DNA from 3 places in the Marinomonas sp. NPDC078689 genome. Region 2 is predicted to be linked to each of the others. Evidence: predicted binding sites of a transcription regulator. Region 2 holds the regulator's gene; each other region holds the start of a gene.
What was found. Region 2 encodes PhoB, which activates phosphate uptake and scavenging genes when phosphate is short. Its sites were predicted from a motif close to TGTCATANNNNTGTCANA; they were not measured.

Region 1 (10,659 bases), on a different contig from region 2:
GCAAAGCTTAGGAGGCTTGGCGGCGTTATACGTCGGCTTGAACTGGCCTGAGAGGGTGCAAAAGGTGATTAGCTTATCAGGATCATTTTGGTGGCCAGACGTTAATCGAGCGTTACCTTGTGACCCGACGCTGCTGTCTTATACACCACCAAATAGCCTATCTGCTCAGCTTCAATTGGGCCAGTTAGCGGCTTCACATTTAGACATTTTCATGAGTGTAGGCAGTGGCGAAGGCGATATGAATCGCTATAACGAGAATATGCTGGCCGCGTTAGAAGCGGATCGTTTAGTCACTTTCGCTAACCAACCAGCAAGGCTTATTTATGATCGCTTTTGTGGCGGGCATGATTGGCTCGCATGGCGCTCTAGTTTGGTAAAAGGGCTTGTCGCACTTTTACCACCTAGTGCCTAACTAGGTCGCTATCATGCTAATGATAGCGTTATTGTTTTGAGAGTGATGATGACGAAAAAGCATTTTTTGTTGGATTTTAGTTTGTTAAAAACCAACAAAAGTTTTCGCGCTATTTTTATAGCACGGCTAATGTCGGTACTTGGTATTGGTATGTTGAATGTGGCGGTACCGATTCAAATTTACCAGTTAACCGGTTCCAGTTTACAAGTAGGCTATGCTGTCGCCTTGGATGGCATAGGTATGTTTGTGGGCTTGATGTTAGGCGGGGTGTTGGCCGACCGGTATGACAGACGAAAATTGATCCTATTTTCTCGAGGGATCTGTGGGGTTGGTTTTATCTTCTTAGCGCTTAATAGTTACTTATCTGCCCCCTCCGTATGGGCGGTTTATGCTATTTCATTATGGGATGGCTTTTTTAGCGCCCTGGGGATGACCGCCTTATTGGCGTCTATTCCGCACCTTGTTGGCCGTGAAAACTTACCCACCGCTGGGGCTTTAAGTATGTTGGTTGTGCGCATAGGGTCGGTGATATCCCCTGCATTGGCGGGCTTAGTGATTGTCGCTTGGGGTGTCACATGGAATTACAGTTTAGCGGCAGCAGGGACCTTGTGTACGTTATTGTCCTTGGTGTTTTTACCTAGCATGAAGCCTGAGAAAGAAACAGAGGAACAGCATCCAGTACGTTTTTTATTGGGCGGCTTTCAGTTTGTTTTGCGTCACAAAGTCATACGCAGTGTGGTATTGCTTGGCACGCTAGAGGCGATGACAAAGTCGATTCGAATTTTGTTTCCAGCACTTGCCCTTGCTGCATTTGGCGGCGGTGCTTTTGAAGTTGGACTAATGTACTCGGCGGTACCAGTCGGAGCGATTATAGCCGCTTTGACCAGTGGCTGGGTGCGCAATGTAAAGCGTCCAGGGTTGGTGATGTTAGCCATGGCATTTGGCTCCTTTATCAGTGTGGCAGTTTTGGGGGTGAGTAGTTACTTTGTGCCTATGCTGGTGATGTTGGCGGTGTTTGGTTATTTTGGGTCGATCGGTGGTTTGCTGCAATACACCATAGTTCAAGGGCATACACCGGATCATATGCTTGGCCGTATTGGTAGCTTTTGGACAGCCCAAGATGTGGTAGGGGATTCAGTAGGCTCCTTAGGGGTAGGTGTGTTGGCTAAGGTACTCACGCCAATTAACAGTGTGCTTGCACTAGGACTTGGTTGTGCGGGCTTAACAGCATTGATGTCTATAGGCTTTCGTTCATTGCGCAATGCCAGCTTGATCGATGAGAATATGACGACTGAGGCCGCTGAATCATCTCCTAGTAATGTTGCTGCTACTGGCTCCACGACTTAGCCTACGGGCATTTACTTTTTAGCTCAGTACTGTATTTTCTAGCGTAATATTTTTATAAATGGTTGAGAGACATCTCAGCCATTTCTTTTTTGCTAGGAGTCAATATGTGCGTTTTATGTCATTACGCAGATTGTGTTACCTCATTAGAATCCAGGCTGTTCTTTAAAACCCTAAGTGGTCATGCCATTAAGCGCAAAGGGTTTAAAGAGACCGCTCGGGAGCACGTCAAATGATTCCTTTTGTTAGCCGAGCGCCAAAGGCGGAGCAAAGGTTATGGGTAAAGGCCCTCGCCAAAGCGCTGCCAGAAGAGCACATCATGCCGTTTGCTGAGCTGAGTGAAGAGCAAAAAAACACTTGTGAACTGGCCATTGTAGCGAACCCAGATCCTAGTGAACTATTGGCATTGCCTGAGCTAAAATGGGTTCACAGTGTGTGGGCAGGTGTGGAAAGAATGGTGATGGAGCTGGATCGGCCGCGTTTTTCGATTGTGCGTTTAATCGATCCAGAGTTGGCCAGCACCATGTCAGAGGCGGTGTTAGCATGGAGCTTGTTTTTACATCGAGAAATGTACGCTTATCAAGAACAGCAGGAACGAAAAGACTGGCGGCAACGACCTATGGTGCGCGCTCAGGATCGTCGTATCAGTGTGCTAGGGTTAGGGGAGCTAGGGAAAACCAGCGCCTTACGTTTGAAAGAAAACGGCTTCGAAGTATCAGGCTGGAGTCGCCGTCCTAAAACCATTCAAGGTGTTTCCTGTTTTCATGGTCAAGAAGGGCTTTATGAATTATTGCGCCAAAGTGATATTCTTATCTGCTTGTTGCCACTGACAGAGCAAACCAGAGGCATTCTGAACCAAGACACTCTTGCTTATTTGCCGCAAAACTCGAGTATTATTAACTTTGCTCGTGGTGCCATTATTGATGAGCAAGCTTTGTTGTCTGCGTTGGATAAACAAGTGTCTCATGCTGTGTTAGATGTGTTTACACAAGAACCGTTGCCTCAGAATCATCCTTATTGGCAGCATCCTAATATCAGTGTGCTGCCGCATGTATCTGCACCTACTCATCCGGCCAGTGCGAGTCAGATCGTCGCCAACAATATTCGACGATACCGAGAGCGGGGAGAAATGCCTCAAATAGTGGATGTGAACATAGGTTATTAACTTGCAATGAGTTGTTTCTGATGTGTTATCAGAGGCCTCGTTATCCGTCTTATATAATGCTAAGAAGAGGGCGAAAATGCCACATTGTATTGTTGAATACAGCCAAAATTTGGACCAAGAAGTACCGCCAGCAGATTGGCTGGAAACCGTTAAAAAAGCCTGTTTAGAGTCTGGGATTTTTGCTGAATCGGATGTTAAATTACGTGGTTTTCCGTATAAAAACTTTATGACTGCAGGCAAAGAAGATGCGTTTGTGCATGTCACAATTCGCATGTTATCTGGACGCCCAGTCGAGCAAAAAAGAGCCCTTTCTCATTTGGTTTTAGACGCTTTGACTCAGTTTTCGTTAGTGGATGTTAGCTTTACCGTTGAAGTTTGTGAAATGGAACGTGATACTTACGCCCGTAAAGTGATTTTATCTTAATCAAAGACATTGGCTTGGTTGTTATGGGGCAAGGAAGTATTTCATGAAAGTTATGCTGTTATGGGTTTTGTGTTTCCCCGTTATGCTCTATGCACAAATAGATTCTGTTGAGTCTGATGAAGAACGTGCGGCATTAAATATCGACAACAAACAGCCAGCTAGCCAGCAGGCTAGTGAAGCGGAAAATGATGACGATTATACGCCTGAAGAGCCGAAAGTCCCTGATACGATCACCCAGCGAGCCAAAGCGTCTGATGGGCTGGTGGAACAGCGAACATCCCGGGAAAGGGACTCTTCTAATAATCCCTTTGTATTAACGCCACATAGGCCCAATTACTTTCTTCCGTTTACTTTTAATCCACATCCGAATGAAACGGCATTTTTGGGGGATAAAGCGGACGATGAAGACTTAGATAAAGTTGAGTTTAAGTTTCAGCTCAGTTTCAAATTTCCCGTCGCCTATAATATAGTCGGAAAAAACACCAGCCTATGGTTTGCTTATACTCAGCAGTCCTATTGGCAGGCATACAACGGGGCTATTTCCGCGCCGTTTCGTGATACCAACTATGAGCCAGAAGTGTTCATAGTGACCCAACCTCGCTTTGATTTTCTTAATATCAAACCAAGCTATGTGAGTTACGGTTTTGATCACCAATCTAATGGTCAATCCGACAGTTTATCTCGCTCTTGGAACCGTTTGTATGTGGATATTACGTTTGAGCATGGCGATACCGCATACTCAATCAAGCCTTGGTATCGGATTCCTGAAAGCGAAGAGGAAGACGATAACCCTGATATTGAAAAATACCTAGGTTATGGTGAGTTCAGAGTCTTTCATGCCATTGATGATTACAGTATCGATGTGATGTTGCGTAATAATCTACGATCTTCCGAGAACAAAGGGGCAATAGAAGTTGGCTTTACGTTTCCTTTGTGGGGGAAATCGAGAGGTTATGTGCAATATTTTAATGGCTACGGCCAATCGTTACTTGGCTATGATGAGTCCTCTCAAACGCTGGGTGTCGGCATAATGTTAACCAATTGGTTTTAATCGTTATCAATACCTGCCTTGTTCGATGATCTAAACGCCTTGCCATAAAGCAGGGCGTTTTTATGTCGTCACAAAGTTGTCATCTAACTGAAGCGTAAATGACATTTTGCTGCCTTATGTTGAAACTATGATCAACAAGAGAGGTGGAAAAATGAACATTCTTCAAAACATACACGCCGTCGATGTACATGCCTTTTCTTGGTGTATGGCGCGTAAGCATCGCATTGCATTGGCTAGAGTCAGCAGAGCGATTTCCTTTAGCGCTGATGGCCCCCTTTATGTATTGATTGCCATCGTTTTGTGGGCATTTGGCTTTTCGGCGCTCGCGTCAGCTTTGGCGTTAGGGTTTCTTCTTGAGCGCAGTTTATATCTTATTTTAAAGCGTGGTTTTAAGCGGAATCGACCTGCGGATGCGCTCGATAACTTTAAAAGTTTCATCGTGCCTTCGGATCAATTCTCGTTTCCTTCTGGTCATACCTCAGGGGCTTTTTTTGTTGCTTATTGTCTTTGTGACGCCTTTCCGGATTTTGCTCTTTACCTTTACGTTTGGGCGTCTCAAGTTGGTTTGTCGCGTATTTTCTTAGGCGTGCATTTTCCGACCGATACCGTGATGGGCGCGTTACTTGGCACAGGCTGTGCGGCCTTGATGATAGGGGTGTTAGTGTGAAAATACTGTACGGTGTTCAAGGCACAGGGAATGGTCATATTACACGAGCGCGCTCGATGGCCGCGGAGTTTGCGTTAGCGGGTGTTGAGGTCGATTTTGTGTTCTCTGGGCGGCCTGCCTCAGATTATTTTGATATGGATGTGTTTGGGGACTATCGTGTTTTCGATGGGCTGAGCTTTGTTGCTAAAAATGGTCAGCTAGACCTTTTGGCGACCTGTCAGAAGGCCCGTTTTTTGACCTTGTTTAAAGACATACGTCAGCTAAACACACGGGGATACGACCTAGTCATTACCGACTTTGAGCCCATTGTTGCCTGGGCGGCAAAGCGCCAAGGCACCCCTTGTCTTGGCTTTGGGCATCAATATGCCTTTTGTCATAATATTCCGCGCTATACAGGAAAGCGTTTATCGCAATGGATTTTATCAAATTTCGCGCCCTCAACGACCCAGCTAGGCGCTCATTGGCACCATTTTGGTTATCCTATTTTACCGCCGCTTGTGCACTTAGATGAGCACTTACACGAAAAGAAACGCGCGCCTTATGAGAAAACCGTGTTGGTTTATTTGCCTTTTGAAAACAGCGAAGAGGTGATGGAATGGCTTGAAGACATTCCGAACTACCGTTTTCGATTACACTGTAAAGACATTGATCCTGGAGTGTATCGGAATATAGAAGTGTTCCCTTTTAGCTTGAGTGAGTTTCAGAAAAACCTCAGCGAATGTGAATCGGTACTTTGTAATGCTGGCTTTGAGTTGAACTCAGAGGCTTTGCAATTAGGGCGGCGTATTTTGGCTAAGCCCATGCAAGGGCAAATTGAACAGCTTTCTAATATGATAGCGCTGCAAACATTGGGGTTAGCTCAAACCAGTGAAGTGCTTAATGCGAAGGTTATTCAGCAATGGCTTGAAAGCAGTCGAGTTGTGCAAATATCTTACCCTAACGTGGCGCGAGCCGTTGTTCGTTGGTTGCAGGCAGACAATGACACAACGGTGGATGAATTGTGTGCTGGGTTATGGGCGCAAACGCCGAATACCGCTGGAATCGACTTTACCTTTCCGGTTGGAAAGAAGGCGCAGCCGGTACATCGCGCACTAAAACGCCAGCGTTTGGCAAATTGTCAGCCTAGATAAACCATGATCAAGTAAAAAGCCTCTTTAGACGACTGCTCGTTTAAAGAGGCTTTTTCAGTTTAGGAATAACGTGATAAGCGTTTAGCTGGCTAGGTTTTGAGTAAAGAACTCAAGGGTTCTAGACCAAGCAAGCTCTGCGTTTTTCTCTTGGTAGCGTGCCGTAGAGTCGTTATGAAAACCGTGATTTGCGTTAGTGTAGACGTAGGCAGTATAGGGGACCTTGTGTTTTTTTAATGCCTCCTCATAAGCTGGCCAAGTGGCGTTAACGCGTTTGTCTAGCTCCGCAAAGTGAAGTTGTAATGGGCCTTTGATTTGCTCTATATGCGCTTTTGCTGGCGTGCCGTAAAATGGCGCCGCAGCGGCAATGGTGTTTGGCATATTGGCGGCTAAGGTATTGGTTAAATAGCCACCATAGCAAAAGCCTACCATGCCGACCTTTCCTGTTCCGTAGGCGTGCTTTTCAAGCAAACTGGCGGCGTCCATAAAGTCGCCTTCTATTTTTGCCCCATCCAGTGTTTTTTGCATTGCTCGACCTTCATCGTCATTTCCTGGGTAGCCGCCCAGCGGAAAAAGCGCATCAGGTGCAAAAGCGATAAAGCCGGCTTTTGCCAGTCGTCGAGCCACATCTTCAATGTAAGGATTCAGACCTCGATTCTCATGCGCCACTAAGACAGTCGGTGCTTTATTACTCGCATCTACTCCTTTGGGAATAACGAGATAGCCACGACCTTGACCATGACCATTAGGCGTGTCAAATGTTACGTAGCTTGCTTGGATATCTGAGTCATTAAAAGACACTTGTTCCGCGAGTGCGTAATTTGGCAATAAGGCGCCAGCAACCACAGGAAGTGTTAGTCCTGCTATGCTAAGTGAGCCAAGGCGAGACAAAAACGTTCGGCGATCAATATCACCATGAGCATATTCGTCGTACCAATCAAACGCTTCTTGAGGGATGTCTTTAGCTGACATCGTTGGTATTGAATGTTCCGTTGTTGCAGTCATTGTTAATCCTTCTTGATACTAGGTGATAACACAACGAATATATCGCTATTGCGTTTTTGTTAGAGGTGAATGTATTCCAATTAGTTCCATGTTAATAATAGACACTCTTGGCGCCGTTTTACTAGTGACTATTTGAACGGCGTTGTTATTTGTTTTGCCCGATTGTGCTGCCCTATGCCGGCGATAAAAATAACTTAATAGGAATAACTTTATATGACGTGCAAAATGCCCATTATTATTACCGGCGGAGCCCAGCGTTTGGGGTTAGCCTGCGCCAAAAGGTTAAGAGCCGAAGGCCATGACGTAGTGGTGACCTATCGTCATACCAAAGCCAGCATTGAGGTGTTAGAAGGGTTGGGCGTTAGCTGTGTGCGGGCGGATTTTTCCTCGCAGCAAGGCGTTGACCTTTTTATTGCTCAGATAAAACAAGACTATTCTGGACTACGAGGCATTATTCACAATGCGTCGGAATGGGAGGCAGAAGCCGATTGTCCAAAGGCAAGTCAGTTGATGGAAAAAATGTGGCAAGTCCATGTATTTGCGCCATACCGTATGAATATTGCTTTTGAAGCTTTATTATATGCGGGCTTTGAGTGTCTGGGGAAAGCGGACATTATTCACATGACGGATTACAGTGCGGAAAAGGGCAGTGATAAGCACATAGCTTATGCTTCCAGCAAAGCTGGGTTGGCAAATTTGACGTATTCTTTTGCGAAACGATTCGCGCCGAAAGTGAATGTTAACTCGATAGCACCATCATTATTAATGTTTCACCCAGAAGATGATGCGGATTACCGCGAAAAAGCATTGAATAAATCGCTTCTACATCAAGAGCCGGGTGAACAAGAAGGCGTACTAGCGGTACAATATGCATTAACCAACCGCTATATGACAGGGCGAACCCTCTCTCTTGATGGGGGTAGGCATTTGGTCTAGCCAAGTTATAAGGGTAAATAAAAGATTACTTCTTTTTGATAGAAGCCTTTATGTCGTTAGACAAGGTATAGCAACTTAGGACATAGATATGAGCACTGCCGTAGTAGAAAAAACAAATGTAGGTAGCCTAGTGCTTTCTGAAGAGGCGATAAAAGTACGTGATGCCTTGATCAGTCATGGTCTTGAAACGCCGATGATTGATAATGGGCTAACGAGTGAAGAGAAGTATCAGCGCATCAAGCAATCTTTCGAAGATGTGGTAAGCACATTAGGCTTAGACCTGACTGACGATAGCTTAGCAGAAACCCCTCATCGCATTGCCAAAATGTATGTGAAGGAAATTTTCTCGGGCTTGGATTACGCTCAATTTCCAAAAATCACTGTCATCGACAATAAAATGAAAGTCGATGAAATGGTAAAAGTCAGCAATATCAGTTTTACCAGCACATGTGAGCATCACTTTGTCACCATCGACGGTTTTGCTAAGGTTGCGTATTTACCAAAAAATAAAATTATTGGCCTGTCAAAAATAAACCGTATTGTGCGATTTTTTGCACAACGTCCACAGGTTCAAGAACGCTTAACGCAACAGATACTAGTGACTTTGCAAGTGTTGTTAGAAACAGACAATGTCGCCGTCAGCATCAATGCGACTCATTATTGTGTGAAAGCCCGTGGTGTTATGGACGCGAGTTCATCCACACAAACCACAGCATTAGGCGGCTTATTTAAGCGCAGCGATAAGACTCGAGGCGAGTTTCTTACCAACTAAGCCTAATGTCTTGGCTAGGATTCATTAATTGCGCATTCATTGAGCGAGATAGGATGACGATAGGTAAAAAAAACACATGGTTTCCAGCCAAGAAAAATGGCTGGGGCTGGGGTAAACCTCATGCTTGGCAAGGCTGGGTTGTGCTTGCTGTGTACTTTTTATCGATTGCTTTAGTGAGTGTCATGCACGACCCGAAAGTAGTGCTCATGCGGTGGGGTGCTTGGGTGGCGGTACTCACCAGCTTACTTATCCTTGTCTATATTGTAAAAGGGGATCCCCCGAGCTGGAAATGGAAACGCATTAAGAAAAAACGGTTATTTAAGTAAAGTCTAAATAACCGTTTTTTGCCTTGTCTGCGAAGGGCTGGCGTTTAATCGTTGGCTTTTTCTAGCTGGTTACGTTGAACCAGATGTGGAAATAAATACATCCAGATACCGACAATGGCAATGGTCCCCACTCCTCCTATCACTATGGCTGGTACCACACCAAACCATGCTGCGGTTACGCCGGATTCGAATTCCCCTAATTGATTAGAGCTACCAATAAACACAGAATTGGCCGCGCTGACTCGCCCCCGCATTTCGTCCGGGGTTTCAAGCTGTACTAAAGTCGAGCGAATGACCACACTGATCATGTCTGAGGCGCCTAATAATACTAAGGCAAACATAGATAAGAATAGACTTTCGGACAGGCCAAATAAGATGGTCGCGACGCCAAAAACAGCGACGGCGGCAAACATGATTTTACCAACACTGTGCTCTAATGGCCGGCGTGCGAGATAAATCGACATAAGCAGTGCACCGAGTGCTGGCGCACAACGCAATAGACCTAAGCCCCAAGGCCCAGTATGAAGAATGTCCTTGGCGACGATCGGTAGCAGAGCCGTTGCCCCACCTAATAACACCGCAAACATGTCTAAAGAAACCGACCCTAAGATGACTTTATTGCCACGGATAAATGAAAATCCGCCCAGTAAATGATCAAGACTTATTGGCGTTTTGCTTTTAATTGAAAAGTTATAGCGCAAGAAAAACATAATGCCGCAGGCCACAAAAAAGCAACTCATGCTGGAAACATAAAGCGTCGTTGGCCCTAAAATATAGATCAATCCGCCTAAGGCTGGGCCAGCAATCACACAGATTTCTCGTGCAGAGGCGATGGCACTCATGGCTCGAGACAACATCTCGCTAGGGACTAGGTTTGGCAAAATGGCTTGATTTGCCGGCATTTCAAAGGCGCGTGCGGTGCCAAGCATGGCGGCACAAAAGTAAATCATATTAGCCGAAATCGTATCGGTAATATTGCCAAAGGCCAGTATGCCCACCGTCAGCGCCATGGCAAATCGAGTACAAACACAAATTAGACGGCGGTTGTAACGGTCGGCTACATGCCCCACAACCAGGGTTAATAATAGCTGAGGGAGAAACTGTGACAGTCCCACCAAGCCCAACGCAAGCGGGCTATTGGTAAGATCATACATTTGCCAGCCAACACCAACACTGAGCATTTGAAAGGCAAAAGAGGAGGCTATTTGCCCGATCCAATAATGGACGAAATTGTGGTTTTTAAAAAGCGGAGACATAACAGCCTTACTGTTTTGATGAAGTCATAAAGTGAGTGGTTTTTAAATTGGCTAAAATCGCAGTGTCGGAGTACCAAGACATAGTTGGCTTAACTATACGTTAGGTGTGCTTTGGTTGACTAGATCTACTTGTCAAATTTTTGGCGTCTGAAACTCACAGGGTTAGGCTTAACT
Region 2 (10,659 bases):
CTTCTGGCATCTTGACCGCGTCGAGCATCTTCACAGACGCCTCAAACGCATCGGCTTTGCTCATGCCTTTGTGCAAAATCAGCACTTCCATTAATTGCTGACCGACTTTCATGTAAGGGTTTAATGACGTCATAGGATCTTGGAAAATCATCGCGATTTTTTCCGAACGGATCTTATTCATTGCCTTTTCATTTAGGCTAAGAATGTTCTGTCCTTCAAAGCGAGCTTCGCCTTCGATTAGGCCATTACCGGCGAGCAACCCCATGAGTGCAAAGGCGGTTTGGCTTTTGCCTGAACCGGATTCACCAACGATGCCAAGTGTTTCGCCTTGAGCGAGATTGAAATTAAGGTCGTTGACGGCGGTTACTTGGCCATCTGGCGTAGTGAAATTGACCCTCAGATGGTCGACTTCTAGAATGTTGTTGGTCGCCTGTTTGGGCGTATTGTTCAAGGATGTCATGGTCGCCTCCTAGCGGTCTTTTGGATCTAGAGCGTCGCGTAAACCGTCGCCTAGGAAGTTAAAACAAAACAGGGTGACGACCAAAAAGGCCAAGGGCCAAGCTAGCTGCCAAACCGCAATTTCCATGTTTGGAGCGCCTTCTGAAATCAAGGCTCCCCAGCTTGTCATTGGCTCTTGTACGCCAAGCCCTAAGAAACTGATAAAGGATTCTAGGAGAATCATATTCGGCACCAATAAGGTCGCGTAAATGATCACCACGCCCAACACATTTGGCACGATATGACGCAAAATGATTTTGGGTGTGGAGACACCACAAGCGTAAGCGGCTTCAATGTATTCCTTGTTTTTTAAACTTAAGGTTTGGCCGCGAACGATCCTCGCCATGTCTAACCAAGAAACGGCGCCAATGGCGACGAAGATCAATAAAATATGACGACCGAATACCGTCATCATAATGATCACGAAAAACATAAAAGGAAACGAGTTAAGGATTTCAAGAAAACGCATCATCACACTGTCTACGCGGCCGCCCATATAGCCAGATGTGGCGCCATATAGAGTGCCAATGACGATGGCGACAAAGCTGCCGAGCACCCCGACCATTAAGGATATTTGACCGCCTTGCATGGTGCGTACGAAGATATCTCGGCCTAGTGGGTCGGTGCCAAAATAATGCCCTGAGGCGATGCTAGGGCTGCCTAATGTTGAGATATCGGAGAGGGCTTCCCAGTCGATATCAGCGTAATTCCATTGGCTTAATATAGGGCCAAAGATGGACAATCCGGCGATTATCGACAGTATGATTAAGCTAATTACCGCGGCTTTATTACTGAAAAAACGACGTCGAGCATCCTGCCATAAGCTGCGGCCTTCTACTTCGACAACCTGCTCGGCGAATTGTGTTACGGCCGTTATATTTTCTTTATTTGTTATCATGGTGACGTGCTCTAGTAACGAATTTTTGGGTCAATGAAGACATAAACGATGTCGACAATGGCGTTAAAAAGAATGGTCAACGTGCCGATCAAAATGGTGATGCCCATGACCATAGAGTAATCACGATTGATCGCACCATTTACGAAATGCTGGCCAATGCCCCCGGTACCAAAAAACTGATCCACCACCACGGAGCCGGTGATAATGCCGACAAAAGCCGGGCCTAGATAAGACACCACAGGCAGCATCGCTGGGCGCAGTGCATGACGAATAATAATGTGCGACTTCGGCAGGCCTTTTGCTCTGGCGGTACGGATGAAGTTGGAATGCATGGTTTCTATCATGCTGCCGCGAGTGATACGGGCAATTTGTGCAATGTAGCTGGTGGACATGGCAATAACAGGCATGATCAAGTAAGGCCAAGCTCCGCCATTCCAACCACCGGCTGGCAACCAGTGATAATGAATGGAGAAAAAGAGAATGCACAAGGGGGCAATCACAAAGTTTGGCAGTACCATGCCGATGTTGGCAAAGGCCATCACCCCATAGTCGAGCAAAGAGTTTTGACGCAATGCGGCAAACACACCACATAACACACCGATAGAGACAGCAACGACAAAAGACCAAAAGCCGATTTCAGCAGAGACTGGAAAGCTTTGTGCGACCAATTGGTTGATGGTGAAGTCGGTGAAACGAAAGGAATACCCTAAGTTGCCGTGCAGCAGATCCCAAAGGTAATGAAAATATTGACTCATTAGGGATTCATTCATGTGGTACTTGGCTTGCAAATTTGCCAACACGGCGGGCGGCACACCACGCTCTGAGGTAAACGGGCTGCCCGGAGCAAAGTGCATTAAAAAGAACGAAAGAGTCACTAAAGCAAGCAGCGTAGGAATCGCTTCAAGCAAGCGCTTAATAATAAATCTGAGCATAAAAAACACCTGATTAGGTCGCCGCTAGACGGCTAATACTAGGAACCGTTAATTGGGAGTAAATACCCAGCGCATGACTGCGCTGGGAGAGGTCGAAGCAATCTTAATGGGCGATGATGTACATATCGCGAGTGTAGATATTGTCTTCAAGGTTGGGTTTGTAACCGCCGACGTAGGTTTTCACTAGGCGTTTGATTGAGTATTGGTAAATAGGCGCAACGGCCATGTCTTTATCAATCACTAAATCTTCTGCTTTTTGATAGAAGGGCGCAGGGTCCTTCGCTTTGGCCGCTTGTGCCATATAACCATCATATTCTGGGTTGTTGTAATGGGCGTTGTTACTGGTATTGGTAGATTTAAACAAATCCAAGAAAGTAGAGGCTTCGTTGTAATCACCTACCCAACCATCACGCGCTACGCCAAAGTTGCCTAGGTTACGAGTGTCGATGAAGGTTTTCCATTCTTGGTTTTCAAGTGTTGCGTTGACTCCCAAGGTTTTTTTCCACATGGACGCCACCGCGATGGCAATCTTCTTATGGCCATCGTTGGTGTTGTACAGCAAGGTGAAATCAAGTGGGTTGTTCTTATCGTAACCGGCTTCTTTCAGCAGTTCTTTTGCTTTTGCATTACGTTCAGCTTGTGTCCACTTCGCGTATTCAGGCTGTTTTGCTTTAAAACCATCAACAGAAGGAGGCGTAAATGTATAGGCTGGGATCTCCCCAACGCCAGTGACGTATTTGGTGATGATAGTACGGTCGATCGCGTAAGAAAGCGCTTTACGGACTCGAACATCATCAAAAGGCGGTTTTTGGTTGTTAAAGTCGTAGTAGTAGGCCGCTAATTGCGGTGTGACTTTTACTTCGTCCGGCGTGGTTTTCAATAACTCTTTGTAGCGGTTAGTCGGAATACCTGAAAAAGAGGTAACATCCAAATCCCCAGCTTGGTAACGGCTGAACTCGACGGTTGAATCTTTAATCGGTAAGACAGTCACCTTGTTAATAATGGTTTTTTTGTCGTTCCAGTAATCATGGTTACGGACAAACACCATTTTCTCATTAACAATCCAAGTGTCTAACTTGTAAGCGCCGTTGCTGACCAAGTTGCCTGGTTTCGTCCAGTTGTCACCAAATTTTTCAATGGCTTTTTTGGGCGCTGGGTACATGGCCGAGTTCACGGTCATTTTAACGAAGTAAGGTACTGGATGATCTAGAGTGACTTGGAAAGTGTATTTATCCAGTGCTTTAACCCCCATGTCAGCCGGTTTAGCCTTACCGTCAATGATGTTTTGTGCATTAATGATACCAGCAAGGGCCGCGTACCAAGAGTAAACAGAGGCGGTTTTTGGGTCGACAAGGCGCTGGAAGCCATACACAAAGTCATTGGCTGTGACTGGGGTGCCGTCAGACCATTTTGCATCGTGACGTAAGTTAAAAGTGTAAACGGTATTGTCGTCATTTACCGTATAGCCTGTGGCCACGCCAGGTACTAGCTTGCCACCTTCGCCTTCACTGTAAAGTCCTTCAAAAAGATCTTTAGCGCGAAGAGAACCAGGCGTTCCTTGGATCTTCTGCGGATCTAGTGTCGCTGGTTCTCTTTCACCGCCTTTTACTAATTCTTGTTTGTCCGCTAGCTTTACACCCGCCGGCACATCGGCTGCGTGTACCTGCATAGCGGTAAACGATGCTGCGATAACCGCACTCGCAAGTAACGTTTTTGTCATTTTCATAGTGTTCCCTTCGTAGTTAACTTTTGTTTATGTATTTTTATAATGGCAGCCGTGCATCGCATGGCATTAAGCGACCGCTGAGCTTTCATAGTTCATCAATTTACAAAAGGTCACAATCGAAATTCCGCATCAAGCTATGCGTCAAATAAACGCTGGGGATAAAATCGACCTTGTTTAAGCCGGTTAAAAAGACGCTTTTCAAGCGGCTTAAGGGGGAAATAGCGGCGTGTCATCTGGATAGTCGAGACTCTGTATGGAGCCCATGATAAGCGCGTGTTACTCTCTGAGGATTGATGATAAAAATTGACTAAATTTAAGGTAGGAAGAGTGATTACACAGCCATTTAAGGCCGCAGGTGCGTTTTTGAAAGCATTACCTTTGGCCGTTTCACCTGGGTTGAGAATATTTATTGTGGTGCCCTTGTTAGCAAACTTTGCCTTAATGGCTCTGCTTTACATGGTGGCATTGAGTTATTTCAATGATCTGATTACCATCGCGATGGATTATCTACCCGGTTGGCTGGCCTTTTTGCACTGGTTGTTCTATCTGATTTTTGCCGCCATTATCACAGTGTTACTGTTTTACAGCTTCTCGGTTGGTATCAACATCTTGGCCGCGCCTTTTATGGCGTTTCTTGCCGAGAAAGTGGAAGAGCGTCAAACCGGAAAAGTATTCGATGAGGCGCTTAATGCCAAAGCCATATTGGTGATGACGGGACGAACGTTACAGCGTGAACTGCAAAAAATACTGTATTTCTTACCGCGTTTTATTTTACTGCTGATGCTGTCATTTATTCCCCTCGTCAATGTTGTTGCGCCTGTCTTGCTCTTACTCTTTTCTGCTTGGATGCTATCGTTGCAATATATGGATTATGCCTTTGATAACAATAAGGTAGCCTTTCACGATATGCGTCAGATGTTGCGCACTAAACCTTTGTTATGTTGGACATTCGGTGGCATCGTTATGGTGTGTCTAACGATACCTTTGCTTAACTTATTTGTGATGCCGATTGCGGTGGTTGCCGCGACTTTATTGTGGATTTCGGTATTTAGACCACAACACGGAGATGTGTCTTCGTTAGTGGGCCGTACGAGTGGACTTTTATAATGTCGATAAAAATTCTTGTCGTGGATGACGCGTCCTTTACCCGTGATTTGATCAAACGAACAATACGCCAGCAATTCCCAGCGTCTGTTGTGGAAGAAGCCGTAAATGGCCGAAAAGCTCAGAAAATGCTTGAAAAAAGCCAATTTGACATGATTTTGTGTGATTGGGAAATGCCGGAAATGACGGGTGTTGAACTGCTCAAATGGTGTCGTGAGCAGGCAAATTATAAAAAGGAAGATATCCCTTTTATTATGATTACCAGTCGTGGCGATAAAAGTAATGTGGTGGAAGCGGTGCAATCCGGGGTTACGGATTATTTAGGCAAGCCATTTTCGAGTGAACAGCTGGTTAATAAAATTTTAAGCGCGTCCAAAAAACATAAAATGGAAAGTAAGCTTGCTGCCGAAAAGCCTCGAAATGCAGCGAATGCGGCAGGGCAAGGTGGTGTTGCGGCGGCTTCGATCGATGTCCTAATGGGAGCTGGCAAATCGACTCGGCCAGTACAGGCGACGAAATTTACTCATCCGGCAGCGACGGCTGTCACGAGTAAAGACGTGAAAATACCGACCATGGTGAGATTTGAAGAGAAGCAGTTTCGCTGCATGGTCATTCAGCTGAGTAAACAGGATGTGACTATTCTGATTAAGAGCGATGATGTGGTGCCTCAAGTACTAGGGCAGGCGGTATTAGATTTAGAGCTAGCTGGCCAAGTGAACCGGCTGAATTACTATATTCAATCGGTGGCCACGACAGAAAAGAAACACGACTCCACTTTTCTTACCGTGATCTTAGGGCTTATTGATCAAGATGCAGAAAAAGAGGCGTTTATTGGTAAGTTATTTAATCACTTCTAAGCGTTCATCGTATTAGAAAATGGCTCGCTTTTTAGCGGGCCATTTTTTTATTCTTCGGATATCGGGGCGCTAGAAACGGAGACAGAAGGGATGCTGTCACTGCGTACTCGGCTTGCAGGGAAATGACATGAGAAGACGCTGCCCTGATTCAAATCACTGCGGATTTGTAATTTCGCATCATGATGCATGAGCACATGTTTAACGATGGCGAGTCCGAGGCCTGTTCCTCCTGTTTTAGAGCTACGTCCCTTGTCGACACGAAAGAAGCGCTCAGTAAGGCGTGGTATGTGTCTTGGGTCAATGCCTAAGCCATTGTCTTTCACAGAGAAGACACCGTTAAACTCACTCGACTCCCATGTCACGACAATCTCTCCGCCATCAGGTGAGTACTTAATGGCATTCACAACTAGGTTAGAGAAGGCGCTGTAGAGCTCATTATAGGAGCCATAGATGCGATCATTAGTGGTGATCTCAAAACGTATCTGATGTTTCTCTGAAAGTATCGGGGTGGCCATTTTTTGGATGGCTGACGAGAAATCTTGCATGGCATTCCACTGATCTTCTTCGCGTTTTTCGTTACTTTCCAACCGAGATAGCAACAATAGGTCTTCGATTAAGTGTTCCATTCGAACCGACTGATCAGACATGTTTACTATGCCTTTTTGCATGCTAGGAGGCAGGTTTTCCTTGAACATGTCTAGGGTCTCTAAGTAGCCCTTGATTACGGTAAGAGGGGTTTTTAGTTCGTGAGAAGCGTTGGCAACGAAATCTTTGCGCATTTGTTCTAGCAAGTGAAGTCGGGTCACATCGCGGACAAAAATGAGATGGTCATTCTTATCATAGAGCGTGGTTTGAATTTCCAAATACACCCCTTCTTTCGCAGGGGACTTGATGATCAGCGGTTCCCCAAAACGCTTCTGTGTGAAGTAACGAAAAAAGCTGGGGTTGCGCATAATATTGGTAATGGCTTGGCCACGGTCAACCGGTCGCATGAGGCCAAAAAAATGGCCGGCGGAATTGTTCCACCATTCCAGATTTCCCTCGCTGTCTGCCATGATGACGCCTTCTTTTAGCGCCGCGGTAGAATGCTCGATTCTGGTTAATGCTTGCTGCATACGACGCTTAGATTTGCGTTGTTTTTTCTGCAAGCGATAGACGGCATCAAAGATATCCCCCCAGATACCAGATGCTTCCGGCGGTGGTGCTTTGCCGGAATAGCGTAACCAGTTATGGAATTGGTAAAGCTGATAAAGTTGGTGATAAAGAGAGCCAAGCAGATAGATTAAGACAACAAGAAAAGTCTGCTTAATAATTAACCCGATAACGACACAGGCCGCTAGCCCAAGTAGCCAGCGGATAATAGATTGTCGCCAAATGGTTTTCATATGTTATGCGGTCCGTTTAGCTGAGAATCGGTAGCCCGTGCCTCGGACTGTTTGAATTAACGAGTCGTGGTCTGTGCCAATGGCTTTACGGAGACGACGAATATGAACATCAACGGTTCTTTCTTCAACATAAACATTACCGCCCCATACTTGGTCGAGCAACTGCGCTCTGGAGTAGGCTCTTTCTTGATGCGTCATGAGGAACTTAAGCAAACGGTATTCGGTTGGTCCCATGTCTAAGGGCGTGCTGCCAATGGTGACTCGTTGACTAATTGGGTCAAGCACCAAACCATCAATTTCAATCGGTTCATCAACCCCTTGTGGCGTTGCTCTGCGTAACACGGCTTTTAAGCGAGCGACCAGTTCACGAGGTGAAAAAGGTTTGGTGATGTAGTCATCCGCACCGACTTCTAAACCTTGAATCTTATTGTCTTCTTCGCTTTTCGCGGTCAATAAAATAACGGGGATTTCCGCTGTGGTGCTGTCTTTTTTTAAGCGTCGAGTCAGCTCAATTCCGCTACCGCCTGGCATCATCCAGTCACAGAGAATTAAGTCTGGTCTATGGTCCACAATAATTTCATGGGCTTGTTGGCTATTTTCGGCTTCCATGTATTCGTACCCAGCCATTTCTAGGGCAACCGCGATCATTTCGCGAATGGAAGACTCATCATCAATGATTAATACTTTTTTACCGGTCACAGGATTCACCCTCATCTCAGGAACGGTTTTATTTAATCCGCAAAATGTGACAATTAGGTTACATTGTCACATGTTTGCCATATTTAAACCAAATAACTGACGGCCAAGCCGATGAAAATACAATATCCGATGCGATTATTGTCTAAAAATGCATGGAAACAAGGTAGGCGTTCTCTGCCTTTCGCTTTGTTAAACTGCATGTAAAACAAAACAATAGCAACCAAAATGGACAAAAAGTACGGCCATTGTAAATGCGAAAGCACCCCAATCCACAGTAGCAGAGATAGGGTCAATGCTTGCAAACAAAGGATTACCAACAGATCGTATTGTGCGAAGAGAATGGCAGTTGATTTAACGCCAATCTTGAGATCATCAGGGCGATCCGTCATGGCATAGTAGGTGTCGTAGGCGATGGTCCACAGGCAATTTGCCAAAAACAGCATCCATAGCTGGGGGTCTAGTAAATCGCCTCCCTGCGCGCTGTAAGCCATTGGAATGGCCCAAGAGAATGCAAGCCCCAGAAACAGCTGAGGAAGGTGAGTGTAGCGCTTCATAAAAGGGTATAACGCCGCGAGACCAAGGCCGACAAACGACAAAAGAATCGTACGCAGATCGGTAAATAACACCAGCACAAAGCTTAATACGACCAAGGCAGCGAATAGCCCTAATGCTTCTTTCTCACTGACTCGCCCTGATGGAAGAGGGCGATTTTTAGTGCGATCAACATGGCCATCAATTTTGCGGTCGGCGTAGTCATTAATAACGCAACCCGCGGAACGCATACTAAAAACGCCCAAGACAAAGATCACCACCAATTGCCACTGGGGCCAGCCATCGGCCGCTAGCCAAAGCGCCCATAGTGTTGGCCACATTAATAATAACGACCCAATTGGGCGATTAAAGCGAGTTAGATCAGCGTAATCGTGTAGTTTACTCATAGAGGTCTCAGAATAGGCTTGATGTCGAGAATAGTATCAAAGAAAGCTTCGTTAACTAATATACCTGGCCCATATTGTTGAAAGACGGAGCGTCTTGCCCAGATTTTTTTATTCACGTCTGGGAATAAGCAAGCCGGTAATTCGGCGATTTCAATGGTGCTGCGAGATAAGTTGCGATGACGAAATAAATACCCGCCAAGCGGTTTTTCTTTTAGTTGGCTGACTCTACGCCAGTGACCTCGAAGCGATTGTGCTGGAATGATCGAGCGGCCATAAATCACAGCTTCGCCATTAAACTTCAGGAGCACGGTGCGAATACGAGCGGCATGCCGAGGAGAGAGTCCCAACTTTCTTCTTTCTCTTTGGGTTGGCTTGCCCCAGCCGTCCTCTAATATTTCTACGCTCAAGGTTCCCGCTTGTTGTAACTTCTTAGTCAATGAGGCCGCAGTGGAAAGCCAAGGCCATAAATCCGCTGGGATTTTTGCTTTGTTCACTCTGTGTATAGGGTGCCAGCGGTAATCTAATTGCTGTGCAATGGTATGGTTGATCTGCATTATAGGGCTTAAGACTTCTTACCGTTGATCAGGGCGACCATTTTATACAGTTCTGCCGAAGATTGCTGGACTTTGCTATGACAGGCTTCTACTTGTTCTAACGAAACCCCCATGCGCTCAAGAACAGAGGGCTCTATTTCTTGGTGACTATTAAGCTGGTGTGTAATGTACAGAAGATTCGCTAAGTTGGCGTATTCACCTTGGTAGCTAGGGGATTTACTGTAACGAATCGCAATACAGATATTCTCTGGAATATCCCAGTGCTTTAGTAACCATGAGCCAAGTTGTTCTTTGGTGAAACGCAAAATTTGCATTTCGACAATGTCTGACGTTAGGTGGGCATTGGCTTCTTTGTAGCGAGATAAAATAGAAAAATGGGGCGGCATCATAGTGCTAATCGCGAGAAATCCGAAATTATGCAACAGGCCCGTTAGGTAGGCATGCCCGCTACTTGGGCGGTGGGCAATAGGCACGACTGCAACCAGCGCTTCCATCAAAGCGGCATGGGAGACTGAGCTAAGCCAAAAATCTTCATAGTGACGAGGGCCGTCTTCTGGTTGCGCAAAAGCATTTCCCATTGAAAGACCAAGTGCCAAGTTCATCACCATATCATAGCCAAGCACACGAATAATCGCGTCTTTAACGGACTCTATGCCCCCTTTTGCACCGTAATAGGGGGAGGCCGCCCAGCTGACAACTTGTGCTGCCAAGCTTGGGTCTAGGCTAATCACATCACACAGCTCATCCATACCGGATGACTCATTGGAACTGAGTCGTATTATTTGGTTAGAAATCGCCGGCAGAGGCGGGATTTCTAAGGTTTCTTCCAGTCGTTGCTTGAGTCGGATCGATTGGAATTGACCGAGAGACTCCAGCATTTGTTGTTCGTCATTAAGATAATTACTGGAGGGTTTTTGGATGTCGTCTATGTGAATGGAAATGTTTTCGAAACGGCTAAGAGGGCCTGAAAAACGGGTGATAAAATCCTCAGTAGACAGCTGATGATATTGGCTGTTCGCATTACTGCGAATCTCGATAAAAGATTCTTTTAGAAGGCTTTTTTCTATG
Region 3 (10,659 bases), on a different contig from region 2:
TTTTGGTGTTGCTGGTGGCCAATTTTGCTGTGGCGCACAGTGCTGGACGCTTGATTTTAGCCGGTGTGGCGGTGGCATTTGTTCTCACCTCACTTGGGAGTCTGTTCATCTTTATGGGCGATCATAGGGCCTCTCACACAGTGATTTTCTGGATGCTGGGTGGCTTAGGTTTGGCTCAATGGGGACAATTATGGTTTCCGATTAGCGCCTTGGTATTGGGCAGTGCTTATTTGATTTATAACGCGCGTTATCTGAATGCCATGATCTTAGGTGATGAAACCGCCAGCACCTTAGGTGTGCCGGTCGAGCGTTTTCGTATAGTCGTGATTGTCGTCTGTGCTCTGCTTACGGGTGCAGCGGTGGCGTTTTCTGGGGTGATTGGTTTTGTCGGGTTAATGGTGCCTCACATTGTGCGCTTGTTGATGGGCGGGGACTATCGAAAAGTCTTGCCTCTGTCTGCTTTACTGGGTGCCATTTTCTTGGTGGTGGCCGACATAGTGGCTCGTATCATTATGCCACCTCAAGACATGCCGATTGGTATTTTGACCGGCCTTGTGGGCGGTGTTGGTTTTGTTGTTCTGATGAGAAAGCGCCGTGGCGTGGCGTTGTAGTTTCGCATTGAACTTGCGCATCGAACTTTCGCATCGAGCTAACGCGACTTTTTTTAAGCATGCAGTATTAGGAGTGAAGCGCTTTGTCTTGGCCTATCGTGGGGATCTTTCTGTACTTGATCATGAGCCTATTGGCGTTTGCGTTTTATGGCTGGGATAAGCGAGCGGCGAAGAAACAACAGCGCCGCATACCGGAATCGAGGCTGCATTGGTTGGCGTTCTTAGGCGGTTGGCCTGGCGCTTTATTCGGGCAAAAATACTTTCGTCATAAGACCATAAAAACGCGCTTTCGCGTGGTGTTTTGGCTAACCATTGGTGCCAATCTTTTGCTTTTGGTCATGGGGAGTTTTTTTGCTGAAATGGGCATTGCTCAAGGCATGAGTTTGTTGCAGAGCTGGTGTGAGATTGCGCTAGGACATTGAGTGTCATCACTGAGGCTGTGTCCGACCTGCTAGACCAAGCCGAAAGAGGCGAACCTTTTGGTTCGCCTTGTGCTTTTCTATTAACCGAAACGACCGGTAATGTAATTCTTAGTGCGTTCTTCTTTAGGACGCAAAAACATTTCATCTGTTTCGGCCACTTCGACCACTTCACCCAAGTACATAAAGACAGTCTTCTGAGAGACGCGAGCCGCTTGTTGCATGTTGTGCGTCACGATAACGATAGTGTACTCGTCGCGCAGTGTGTCCAACAAATCTTCAATCTTAGACGTCGAAACAGGGTCAAGAGCAGACGTTGGTTCATCAAGCAACAGTACTTGAGGTTCCAAGGCTATGGTTCTGGCAATACAAAGACGTTGTTGCTGACCGCCAGACAGGCTTTGTCCACTTTGGTGTAGCTTGTCTTTTACTTCGTCCCACAGTGCGGCACTGCGCAAGGCCTTTTCGACTCGAGCGTCCATTTCACGGCGCGATGGTTTCTCATAAAGACGAATACCATAAGCAATGTTGTCATAGATCGACATAGGGAAAGGGGTTGGTGATTGAAACACCATGCCCACGCGAGCCCGTAATGCAGACACATTCACTTTTGGGTCGAGTATATTCTGGTTATCAATCACGACTTCCCCTTTGGCTTCTTGGCCTGGGTAAAGCGTATAAATACGGTTCAGAATACGCAGTAGGGTTGATTTACCACAACCAGATGGCCCAATGATCGCAGTGGTTTCATTACGGCCAATTTCAAGGTTGATGTTTTTCAGCGCGTGATTATTACCGTAGTAAAAGTTCAAATCACGGATCGAAATATCCACTTCATTGGTAAGCTCTGGTTGGCTAGACTCAATGTTTAAAAGTTCTGCTGGCGTCATGGTCATTTCCATTGGCTTTTCCAAAATTAATGTTGTGCATTCGCTGAGCGTAGCACCACTCGCGAAATAATAGAAAGTATAAGGATGGTCAAGGTGATTAATAATGCACCGGCCCACGCAAGGGCTTGCCAATCCGGATAAGGGTTCATTGCAAACTGGAAGATCATGACAGGTAGGTTCGCCATCGACGAAGACATGTCAGTCGACCAGAATTGGTTGTTCAATGAGGTAAAGAGTAACGGTGCCGTTTCACCCGCGATACGAGCGACGGACAATAAAATGCCGGTGGTCATGCCCACTCGAGCCGCACGGTAGCTAACGGTGATAATCACTTTCGAGCGGCTTGCGCCCAATGCATAAGCGGCTTCGCGCATGCTGTTTGGTACCAGATTTAGCATGTCTTCTGTGGTACGTACCACCACTGGGATCGCAATCAGAGCGAGCGCAGCTGAGCCTGCCCAACCCGAAAATCCGCCCATAGGGACGACGAGAATCTCGTAGATAAAAAGACCCGCAAGAATAGAAGGCTTGGCCAGTAATACATCATTTACAAAGCGCACAGTAGACGCCAGCCAGGTTCCTTTGCCGTACTCATTAAGGTAGGTGCCCGCGAGCAATCCGACTGGGGTGGCGAACAGCATGGCCACAGCGACTAATAAGAAACTACCAGCGATTGCATTGGCTAAACCACCAGACTCACCCGGAGGCGGTGTCATTTCAGTAAACAAGGTTGGTTTGAAAGCGGAAAACCCTTGGTAGAGCAGTACCGCACAAATCCAGACTAAAAAAGCCAAAACCAATAGGGTTGCAGCAACGATGAGTATGCGAGCAAAAACGTTGGCAAGTTGACGACGTTGGACGACAGCGTTCACAAACAACTCCTAAGATGAGATTCGGTTAAGCATCATGCGAGCAATGGCGAGCACGATGAAGGTAATAATGAACAGCAATAAGCCAAGAGCAATCAATGCAGAAGAATGTATTTCTGTATAGGCTTCTTGGAACTCATTGGCAATGGTAGAGGCGATGGTATTACCAGGAGCAAAAATAGCGCCTGTAATGCGGTTCGCGTTACCAATAATAAAGGTCACTGCCATGGTTTCACCAAGGGCACGTCCTAGACCTAGAAAAACGGCACCCGCCATGGCGGTTTTACAATGGGGAATAATGATCGCGCGGGTTACTTCCCACTCTGTTGCCCCAATGGCGTAACCACTTTCTTTTAAGCGTTTTGGTACTGTATCAATCACATCGCGCATCACGGAGGCAATAAAAGGAAGAATCATAATAGCCAACACAATGCCGGCGGTTGCCATGCCGATACCAATTGCCGGTCCTGCAAAAACCGTAGACAGGAAAGGCACATTTTCAAACGCATCTATGATCGGCGTTTGAATGTATTCTGCGAAAAATGGTGCGAAGAAGAAAAGTCCCCACATACCGTAAATAATACTTGGAATTGCGGCCAGTAGTTCAATGGCAATGCCTAATGGATGGCGTAACCAGCGTGGTGCCAATTGAGTAATGTAAATGGCAATAGCAAACGCAAGAGGTACCGCTAACACAATTGCAATAGCAGACGTAATAAGTGTGCCTGCGATGGCCGGTAATGCGCCAAACTGTTCTGTTACTGGGTTCCAAGTAGAGGTCCAAATAAAGGAAAGCCCAAATTTGCTGATGGCTGGCCATGCCCCTATGGTTAAGGAGACAAAGAAGCCACCCAAAATAACGAGGATGAACATAGCTGAACAGATAGAAAGCCATTTGAATGTGCTGTTAAAGCCTTCGCCATTCATGAAGCGAGGAGACCGCTGGAATGATCCAGCGGCCTCTTCATGAGCTTTCGCGTTGATGTTTTCGACGAGAGTCATGTTGGGTTTAGTCATTCGCTTAAGAGCCCATGTATACGGATTTTCCGCCAGTTGTTTTCAACTCTGTTTTCCAAGCGTCATGGATAAGAGCTTTTACATTGGCAGGGAAAGGTACGTAGTGTAGCTCTTCTGCTGCAGCATCACCGTTTGTGTATGCCCAGTCAAAGAACTTAAGTACTGATTGAGTCGCTTTTGCGTCTTCTACTTCTTTATGAAGAAGGATGAAGGTAGCAGCCGTCATCGGCCAGCTATTCGCACCAGGTTGGTTAGCAAGAATCAGGTAGAAGCCTTCAGCGTGTTTCCAGTCAGCACCAGCGGCCGCTGCTTGGAAAGATTCCATTGTAGGCGATACTATGTTGCCTTCTTTGTTCTTCATTTTTGAGTAAGTTAGGTTGTTTTGCAGCGCGTAAGCGTACTCAACGTAGCCAATTGAGTTTTTCAATTGAGAGACGTAGTTTGCCACACCTTGGTTACCCTTACCGCCAGTACCAACAGGCCATTGTACAGAAGCATCCACACCTACTTTGTTTTTCCAATCTGCAGAAATGTCCGCTAGATAGTAAGTGAAGTTGAATGTTGTACCAGAACCGTCAGCGCGGTGAACAACAGAGATTTTTTTGTTTGGTAAGTTAACACCTGGGTTCAACGCTTTGATTTCTGGGTCGTTCCACTTAGTGATTTTACCTAAGAAGATGTTGGCGATTGTTGTGCCATCAAGCACCATTTCGCCCGGCTTAATGCCCACAACGTTGATGATTGGAACGATGCCGCCCATAACAGTAGGGAACTGCATCATGCCTTTTTCTTTTAGCACGCTTGCTTTCAATGGCTTGTCAGAAGCACCGAAGTCGACTGTTTTTGCTGTGATTTGCTTGATACCGCCGCCAGAACCAATTGCTTGGTAGTTAAGCTGAGCGCCAGTTTCTTTGTTGTATGATTGTGCCCACTTAGAATAGACAGGGTATGGGAAAGTTGCACCAGCACCAGTGATGTGATCGGCAGCGAAAGCTGATGTTGCTGTCAGAGCGTTTGCTGCAGCGCAGACAACCAAGCTTGCAAAAATGCGTTTCATGAGAGTGTATCCTCTTTGTGTTCAGTGTGAATTATCATTCTTTAAACTGAGATGTAAGACAGTATTGTCCTTCACCTCTTCTCATCTTTATGTGCTAGACAATGAATGTTTTTCTGATCACCCTTGTCTGGAGAGACATATTGCACAAGGTTTATGACAGTTTGGTTACCAAAGACGATTAACGGTTTTTTTTGTCATGTTTTTTTACGCTAGGAATACCTAGAATGGGCTTGTTTCATTATTGGGTTAAACTTAAAGTGTTGATTTAATTAAATAAAAATAACGTTTTCCAGTGTTTTTAGTTCACTTGTAACCTTGCAAAAAAAATGACGACTGAATGCTTTCTAATGTGTTTCACGGTGTTTTTGTGGTGCTTAAATAGGAAAATATCGAGTTATTGAGCGCGTTATATGACTGTTTATTCATACTTTATGACAGCGCTGCATGAACAAAGAGGGGAAAGTTTTTTTACTTTTGAGGTTGTTACAAGTGTTTCAGTCTTTGCTAAAGTGATATAAATAATTCATCTGCGGTTTAATAATAAGGAAAAAGGTATGTCGACACGAATCCAGCAAGGTGGTTTGAGCATAGCGCAAGGTCTATGGCATTTGGTGAAGGAAGAAATAGCCCCAGGCACAGGCATCAGTCCGACCGCCTTTTGGGAAGGGTTTGAAGCCACGTTAAATGACCTTGCTCCTAAAAATAAAGCCTTATTGGCCAAGCGCGATACCTTACAAACTCAGATAGACGAATGGCACTTAACGCATAACTGGTCGGCTGAGAATGCCACGGCGTATAAAACCTTTTTAAAAGAGATTGGCTATCTGTTGCCAGAAGGGGCCGCCTTTAAGGTCAGCACACAAAATGTAGACGAAGAGGTGGCTGAACAAGCAGGTCCCCAACTGGTTGTACCGCTTAAAAATGCGCGCTTTGCATTAAACGCCGCTAATGCTCGTTGGGGAAGCTTATACGATGCACTTTATGGCACGGACGCCATTCCTGAGAGTGATGGCGCCGAGAGAACGAATGCTTACAATCCCATTCGTGGCGACAAGGTCATTGCTTTTGGGCGTCATTTATTAGACCAAGCAGCACCGCTGATCGATGCCTCTCATCGTGATGCAACCGCCTACCAAGTAGACAACGCCGAGCTGGTTGTGACTTTATCGTCTGGTGAACGAGTAGGCTTAGTAGAAGCAGATAAGTTCGTAGGGTTTAACGGAACCGAGTCCGCGCCAACGGCCATTTTATTAAAAAACAATGGTCTGTATATAGAGATCCAGATCGACGCAAGCTCGCCTGTCGGCAAAACCGATAAAGCCTGTGTGAAGGATTTATTGGTTGAAGCGGCGATCACCACCATTATGGATTGCGAAGACTCGATTGCGGCGGTGGACGCAGAAGACAAAATTGAGGTGTACCGTAATTGGTTGGGCTTAATGAAGGGCACCTTACAGGATCAATTTGAAAAAGGTGGCCAAACGGTCACTCGCATAATGAACCCTGATCGCAGTTATTTAACCCCCTCTGGTGAGTCATTGACCTTGCCTGGTCGTAGTTTGTTGTTTATTCGTAATGTCGGTCATTTAATGACAAATTCAGCGATTGTCGATAGAGAAGGCAATGAAGTGCCTGAAGGCATTATGGATGGCTTTATCTGCGCTTACGCTGCAATGCATGACCTGAATGGCACCACCGCTCGCAAAAACAGTCGTGCCGGCAGCGTTAATATAGTGAAGCCTAAAATGCACGGCCCGGAAGAGGTCGCTTTTGCGGTTGAATTATTTGCTCGTATAGAGGAAGTCTTACAGCTCAAACGCAACACATTAAAAATCGGCATCATGGACGAAGAGCGCCGCACCACGGTGAATTTGAAAGAATGCATTCGCGCGGCCAGTGAGCGAGTGGTGTTTATTAATACCGGTTTCCTTGATCGCACTGGCGATGAAATCCACACATCCATGTTGGCGGGGGCGTTCGTACCAAAATCCATCATGAAACAGCAGGCTTGGATTCAAGCGTACGAGGATTGGAATGTGGATATTGGCATTGAGTGCGGTTTGCCAGGCAAGGCGCAGATCGGCAAAGGCATGTGGGCCATGCCAGACGAAATGGCGGCGATGCTAGAGCAAAAAATCGCCCATCCACTGTCTGGCGCCAACACGGCTTGGGTTCCATCGCCAAATGGTGCGACGCTTCATAGTACCCACTATCACACAGTAAATGTGCGCGCTCAGCAACACACATTGGCCTCGCGGGCACGAGCCAAGCTTGATGATATTTTGCAGATTCCTTTAATGGACGACCCAAGCGCACTCACTGCAGAGCAGATCAAATTTGAGCTAGATAACAACGCTCAAGGGATATTAGGGTATGTGGTTCGCTGGATAGACCAAGGCGTGGGCTGCTCTAAAGTCCCCGACATTAATAATGTGGGCTTAATGGAAGACCGCGCCACCTTGCGTATTTCGTCGCAGCATCTGGCCAACTGGTTAGAACATGGGGTGTGTAGCCCAGAGCAAGTGATGGAGGCTTTAAAGCGCATGGCCGCGATCGTAGACCAACAAAATGCCGATGACCCTGCTTATCAACGCATGGCGCCAGGTTTTGATGGCATTGCCTTTAAGGCTGCGTGTGATCTTGTTTTTAAAGGGAAGTCTCAACCATCGGGTTACACCGAGCCCTTGTTGCACGCCTATCGCATTGCCAAAAAAGCCGAATAATTAAGGCGTCTTCTGTGTTATCAAAGCCGAGCCTGTCGCTCGGCTTTTTTGTCGCTATAATGGTGGCAATTTTATTTTGGGTAGATGGTTTTGCAGACACTTCAACAACTTAATAGCGGTGCATTAAAGGGCGTTAAACGCTTACAGCTAGCGGAAAATCTCAGCGAATTTCCTGAGGCTATTTATTCATTGGCGGATAGCTTAGAGATTCTTGATTTATCGAATAATGCACTCACTAGCTTACCTGATGACCTGGCAAGATTGAGTAATTTAAAGATCTTGTTTTGCTCAAATAATCAATTTACTGAGTTGCCAGAAGTGCTTGGTTCTTGCCCTAAGCTCGAAATGATTGGCTTTAAGAGCAATCAGATTCGTAAGGTTTCCGGGGCGGCTTTGCCGCGCATTACCCGCTGGTTGATTTTGACGGATAACCAAATTGAAACCTTGCCAGAGGAAATAGGCTTGTTACCACGCTTGCAAAAGTTGGCGTTAGCGGGCAACCAATTGCGTGATATTCCAGAGTCCATTAGACATTGCCAGAACCTAGAGTTGATCCGCTTGTCGGCGAATAAGCTGTCCTCCTTTCCAGACGCTTTATTAAGCTTGCCGAAATTGGCGTGGTTGGCGTTTTCGGGCAACCCTTTTTGTGCGGATCGCCATTATCATCCAGAGTTTAAAACGGTCGCTGCCGAAGATTTGATCTTGCATCAGGTATTAGGTCAGGGGGCATCTGGGGTGATTTCTAAAGCGACTTGGCAGCGTAACCCTTATGGATTTCCTGATAGCATTGCTGTGAAGGTATTTAAAGGTGAGGTAACCAGCGATGGGTATCCTGAGGATGAATTGGATGCCTGTCTATCTATAGGGGTCCATGACAATATTGTGAAGCCATTAGCGCAAATTGACCAAGCTGATTGTTCCGCTTTGTTGATGGAGTTGATTCCTGAACACTATCAAAACCTTGGTCAGCCGCCGAGTTTAGCAAGCTGTACACGAGATACCTTCACGCAAGGGCAGGCTTTTTCCATTCAACAAATTCATTATATTGTGGCGCAAATGGACGCCGTGCTGCAGCACTTTATCGACAAAGAGATTTCCCACGGTGACTTATACGCACACAATGTGCTGATCAACCCAGATGGACACATTTTATTTGGCGATTTTGGCGCTGCGTCTAAATACGCCAATTTATCCGCTGAGCAACAGCAAGGCATCCAGCAAATAGAGCGGCGGGCTATGACGTTTTTTATCGACGACATGCTGAGCCTTTGTATTGCCTCAGATAAACACAGCGATCTATACGAAGCACTGCAACAGCGGGTCGTTAGGGGCGAGTAAGCGCTCAGACTCATGGGGGAAGATCGCATCAAGAAATGCCATCACCGAACGGCCTTTCTTGATGCCTTGTACAGCGTGTTAACGCACGCTTTGGTAACGAGCTAATCTGTCGACACGCTTTCTTAGCACCACTTGATAAAGTTGTAGTGAGCGGCTGCGAAATGCCCCGGCACAGACCATCAAGTAATACACCCACATGCGATAAAAACGCTCACTATATTGCTCCTTTAGGCTCGGCCATGCGGCAACGAAATTATCGTGCCATGCCATGAGCGTGGTTGCATAGTCAGGGCCAAAGTTATGCACGTCTTCAATCACAAAATAAGGTTCTACCGCCTCGCTAATCTGGGTAAGAGATGGAATGACGCCATTACGGAAAATGTATTTATCTATCCATGGGTCTGTTCCCACTGAGGTTTTCGCGTTGCCAATGGTATGTAACACGAAGATGCCATCGTTTTTCATTAACCTGTGAGCCGTTCGCATATAGGTATCATAGTTTTTAGGGCCAACATGTTCGAACATGCCAATCGACACGAGTTTGTCGTATTGCCCATCTAGGCTTCGGTAATCTTGCAGAGCAATCTTGACCGGCAGTCCTTTGCAGCGCTCATCGGCGAGTTTCTTTTGCTCTTTTGAAATGGTGATGCCGGTGACATTAACGCCATACTCTTTTGCGGCAAGCTCAGCAAAACTTCCCCAACCACAACCAATTTCTAATACCGATTCCCCTTTTTGTAACTTGGCTTTTTCACAGATCAGGCGCAGTTTATTGAGTTGGGCCTGATGGAGGTTCTCAGCCTGATGCCAATAGCCACAAGAGTAGGCCATGGTCGGATCAAGCATGGCTTGGTACAAATCATTGCCGGCGTCGTAATGTTGTTCGCCGACCTGATAGGCGCGCTTTTCTGATTGTCGATTGATCACAGTCGCGGCTAACCAATGCCGTATCGTCACCCAACGGCCAGTGACTTTTTTATCGAGCTGAGCGTCAATAAGGCGGGAAATAAATTCGTCAATTTGCTCGCAATCCCACCAACCGTCTACATAGGCTTCACCTAAACCAAGAGACCCATGCCGTAAGATACGAGGCCATATAGCGTCGTTATGCACCTGAGGGTCCCAAGGATTACTGCCATTAATGGTGATGCCAGCGAGGGTGAGTTGCGTGCTAATCCATTGCTTAACCGATGATCTAGGTTTGCTTGATCTAAAAGAACCTGGGGGAGATTGAATCTGATGATCAGATGAAGAAGTCGTATTATGATCGAATTGTTCGCTGGACACGCCCATTTATTATCTCCTTATCATATTGAGCCGCAGAGTTTGCGATAGAGTTGGAAACACATTTTTCAAATATTACTCTTTTGAAAATGAAAACCTATAACAAAGAAACTATTAAGGTTATTGGAGAATTTTATAAGAGGGAGGTGGGTTATCTCGGGCTAGAATGATTTATCACCGTCTAATAAGGTGATGTCTTATTCAAATTCACGGCCGTGTTGGTTCGGCGCGCATGACGAAAAACAGCCTAGTGTAGACAATGGAAGAAAGCACTTTTATTTCCGTGGAAGGCAAAAAAAGCCTCATTTACGATCATAAATGAGGCTTGATATGAGACAGTTTGAGCAAGCGACTCTTAATGAGTGCTGGGTTTATAGCAGCTCTTTTTTCGTCTTAGTTGTTAGCTGGATCGTCATGTCGCATGCGTTAGCAAGCTCGATGCCTTTCTTCA

Region 1: the regulator PhoB is predicted to act here: its motif matches at 4,463-4,480, upstream of ACIGBN_RS02810 (phosphatase PAP2 family protein).
Region 3: the regulator PhoB is predicted to act here: its motif matches at 5,016-5,033, upstream of pstS (phosphate ABC transporter substrate-binding protein PstS).

Annotation. Positions count from the first base shown of each region.
Region 1 is NZ_JBITUJ010000001.1:609,704-620,362, forward strand. It holds gene fes (enterochelin esterase) at 1-412, shown strand, start outside; gene entS (enterobactin transporter EntS) at 461-1,759, shown strand; gene ACIGBN_RS02795 (2-hydroxyacid dehydrogenase) at 1,989-2,921, shown strand; gene ACIGBN_RS02800 (5-carboxymethyl-2-hydroxymuconate Delta-isomerase) at 2,998-3,345, shown strand; gene ACIGBN_RS02805 (phospholipase A) at 3,389-4,396, shown strand; gene ACIGBN_RS02810 (phosphatase PAP2 family protein) at 4,548-5,063, shown strand; gene ACIGBN_RS02815 (MJ1255/VC2487 family glycosyltransferase) at 5,060-6,193, shown strand; gene ACIGBN_RS02820 (dienelactone hydrolase family protein) at 6,275-7,195, opposite strand; gene folM (dihydromonapterin reductase) at 7,409-8,131, shown strand; gene folE (GTP cyclohydrolase I FolE) at 8,220-8,903, shown strand; gene ACIGBN_RS02835 (hypothetical protein) at 8,957-9,229, shown strand; gene ACIGBN_RS02840 (MFS transporter) at 9,274-10,485, opposite strand.
Region 2 is NZ_JBITUJ010000005.1:91,742-102,400, reverse strand. It holds gene oppD (oligopeptide ABC transporter ATP-binding protein OppD) at 1-460, opposite strand, end outside; gene oppC (oligopeptide ABC transporter permease OppC) at 470-1,396, opposite strand; gene oppB (oligopeptide ABC transporter permease OppB) at 1,408-2,328, opposite strand; gene ACIGBN_RS10310 (ABC transporter substrate-binding protein) at 2,432-4,054, opposite strand; gene cysZ (sulfate transporter CysZ) at 4,382-5,161, shown strand; gene ACIGBN_RS10300 (response regulator) at 5,161-6,015, shown strand; gene phoR (phosphate regulon sensor histidine kinase PhoR) at 6,063-7,400, opposite strand; gene phoB (phosphate regulon transcriptional regulator PhoB) at 7,404-8,099, opposite strand; gene ubiA (4-hydroxybenzoate octaprenyltransferase) at 8,183-9,037, opposite strand; gene ACIGBN_RS10280 (chorismate lyase) at 9,034-9,591, opposite strand; gene ACIGBN_RS10275 (HDOD domain-containing protein) at 9,600-10,659, opposite strand, start outside.
Region 3 is NZ_JBITUJ010000002.1:575,740-586,398, reverse strand. It holds gene ACIGBN_RS05790 (iron ABC transporter permease) at 1-611, shown strand, start outside; gene ACIGBN_RS05785 (DUF1294 domain-containing protein) at 695-1,033, shown strand; gene pstB (phosphate ABC transporter ATP-binding protein PstB) at 1,114-1,926, opposite strand; gene pstA (phosphate ABC transporter permease PstA) at 1,947-2,792, opposite strand; gene pstC (phosphate ABC transporter permease subunit PstC) at 2,802-3,806, opposite strand; gene pstS (phosphate ABC transporter substrate-binding protein PstS) at 3,811-4,863, opposite strand; gene ACIGBN_RS05760 (malate synthase G) at 5,418-7,586, shown strand; gene ACIGBN_RS05755 (leucine-rich repeat domain-containing protein) at 7,677-8,924, shown strand; gene cfa (cyclopropane fatty acyl phospholipid synthase) at 9,003-10,217, opposite strand; gene ACIGBN_RS05745 (6,7-dimethyl-8-ribityllumazine synthase) at 10,580-10,659, opposite strand, start outside.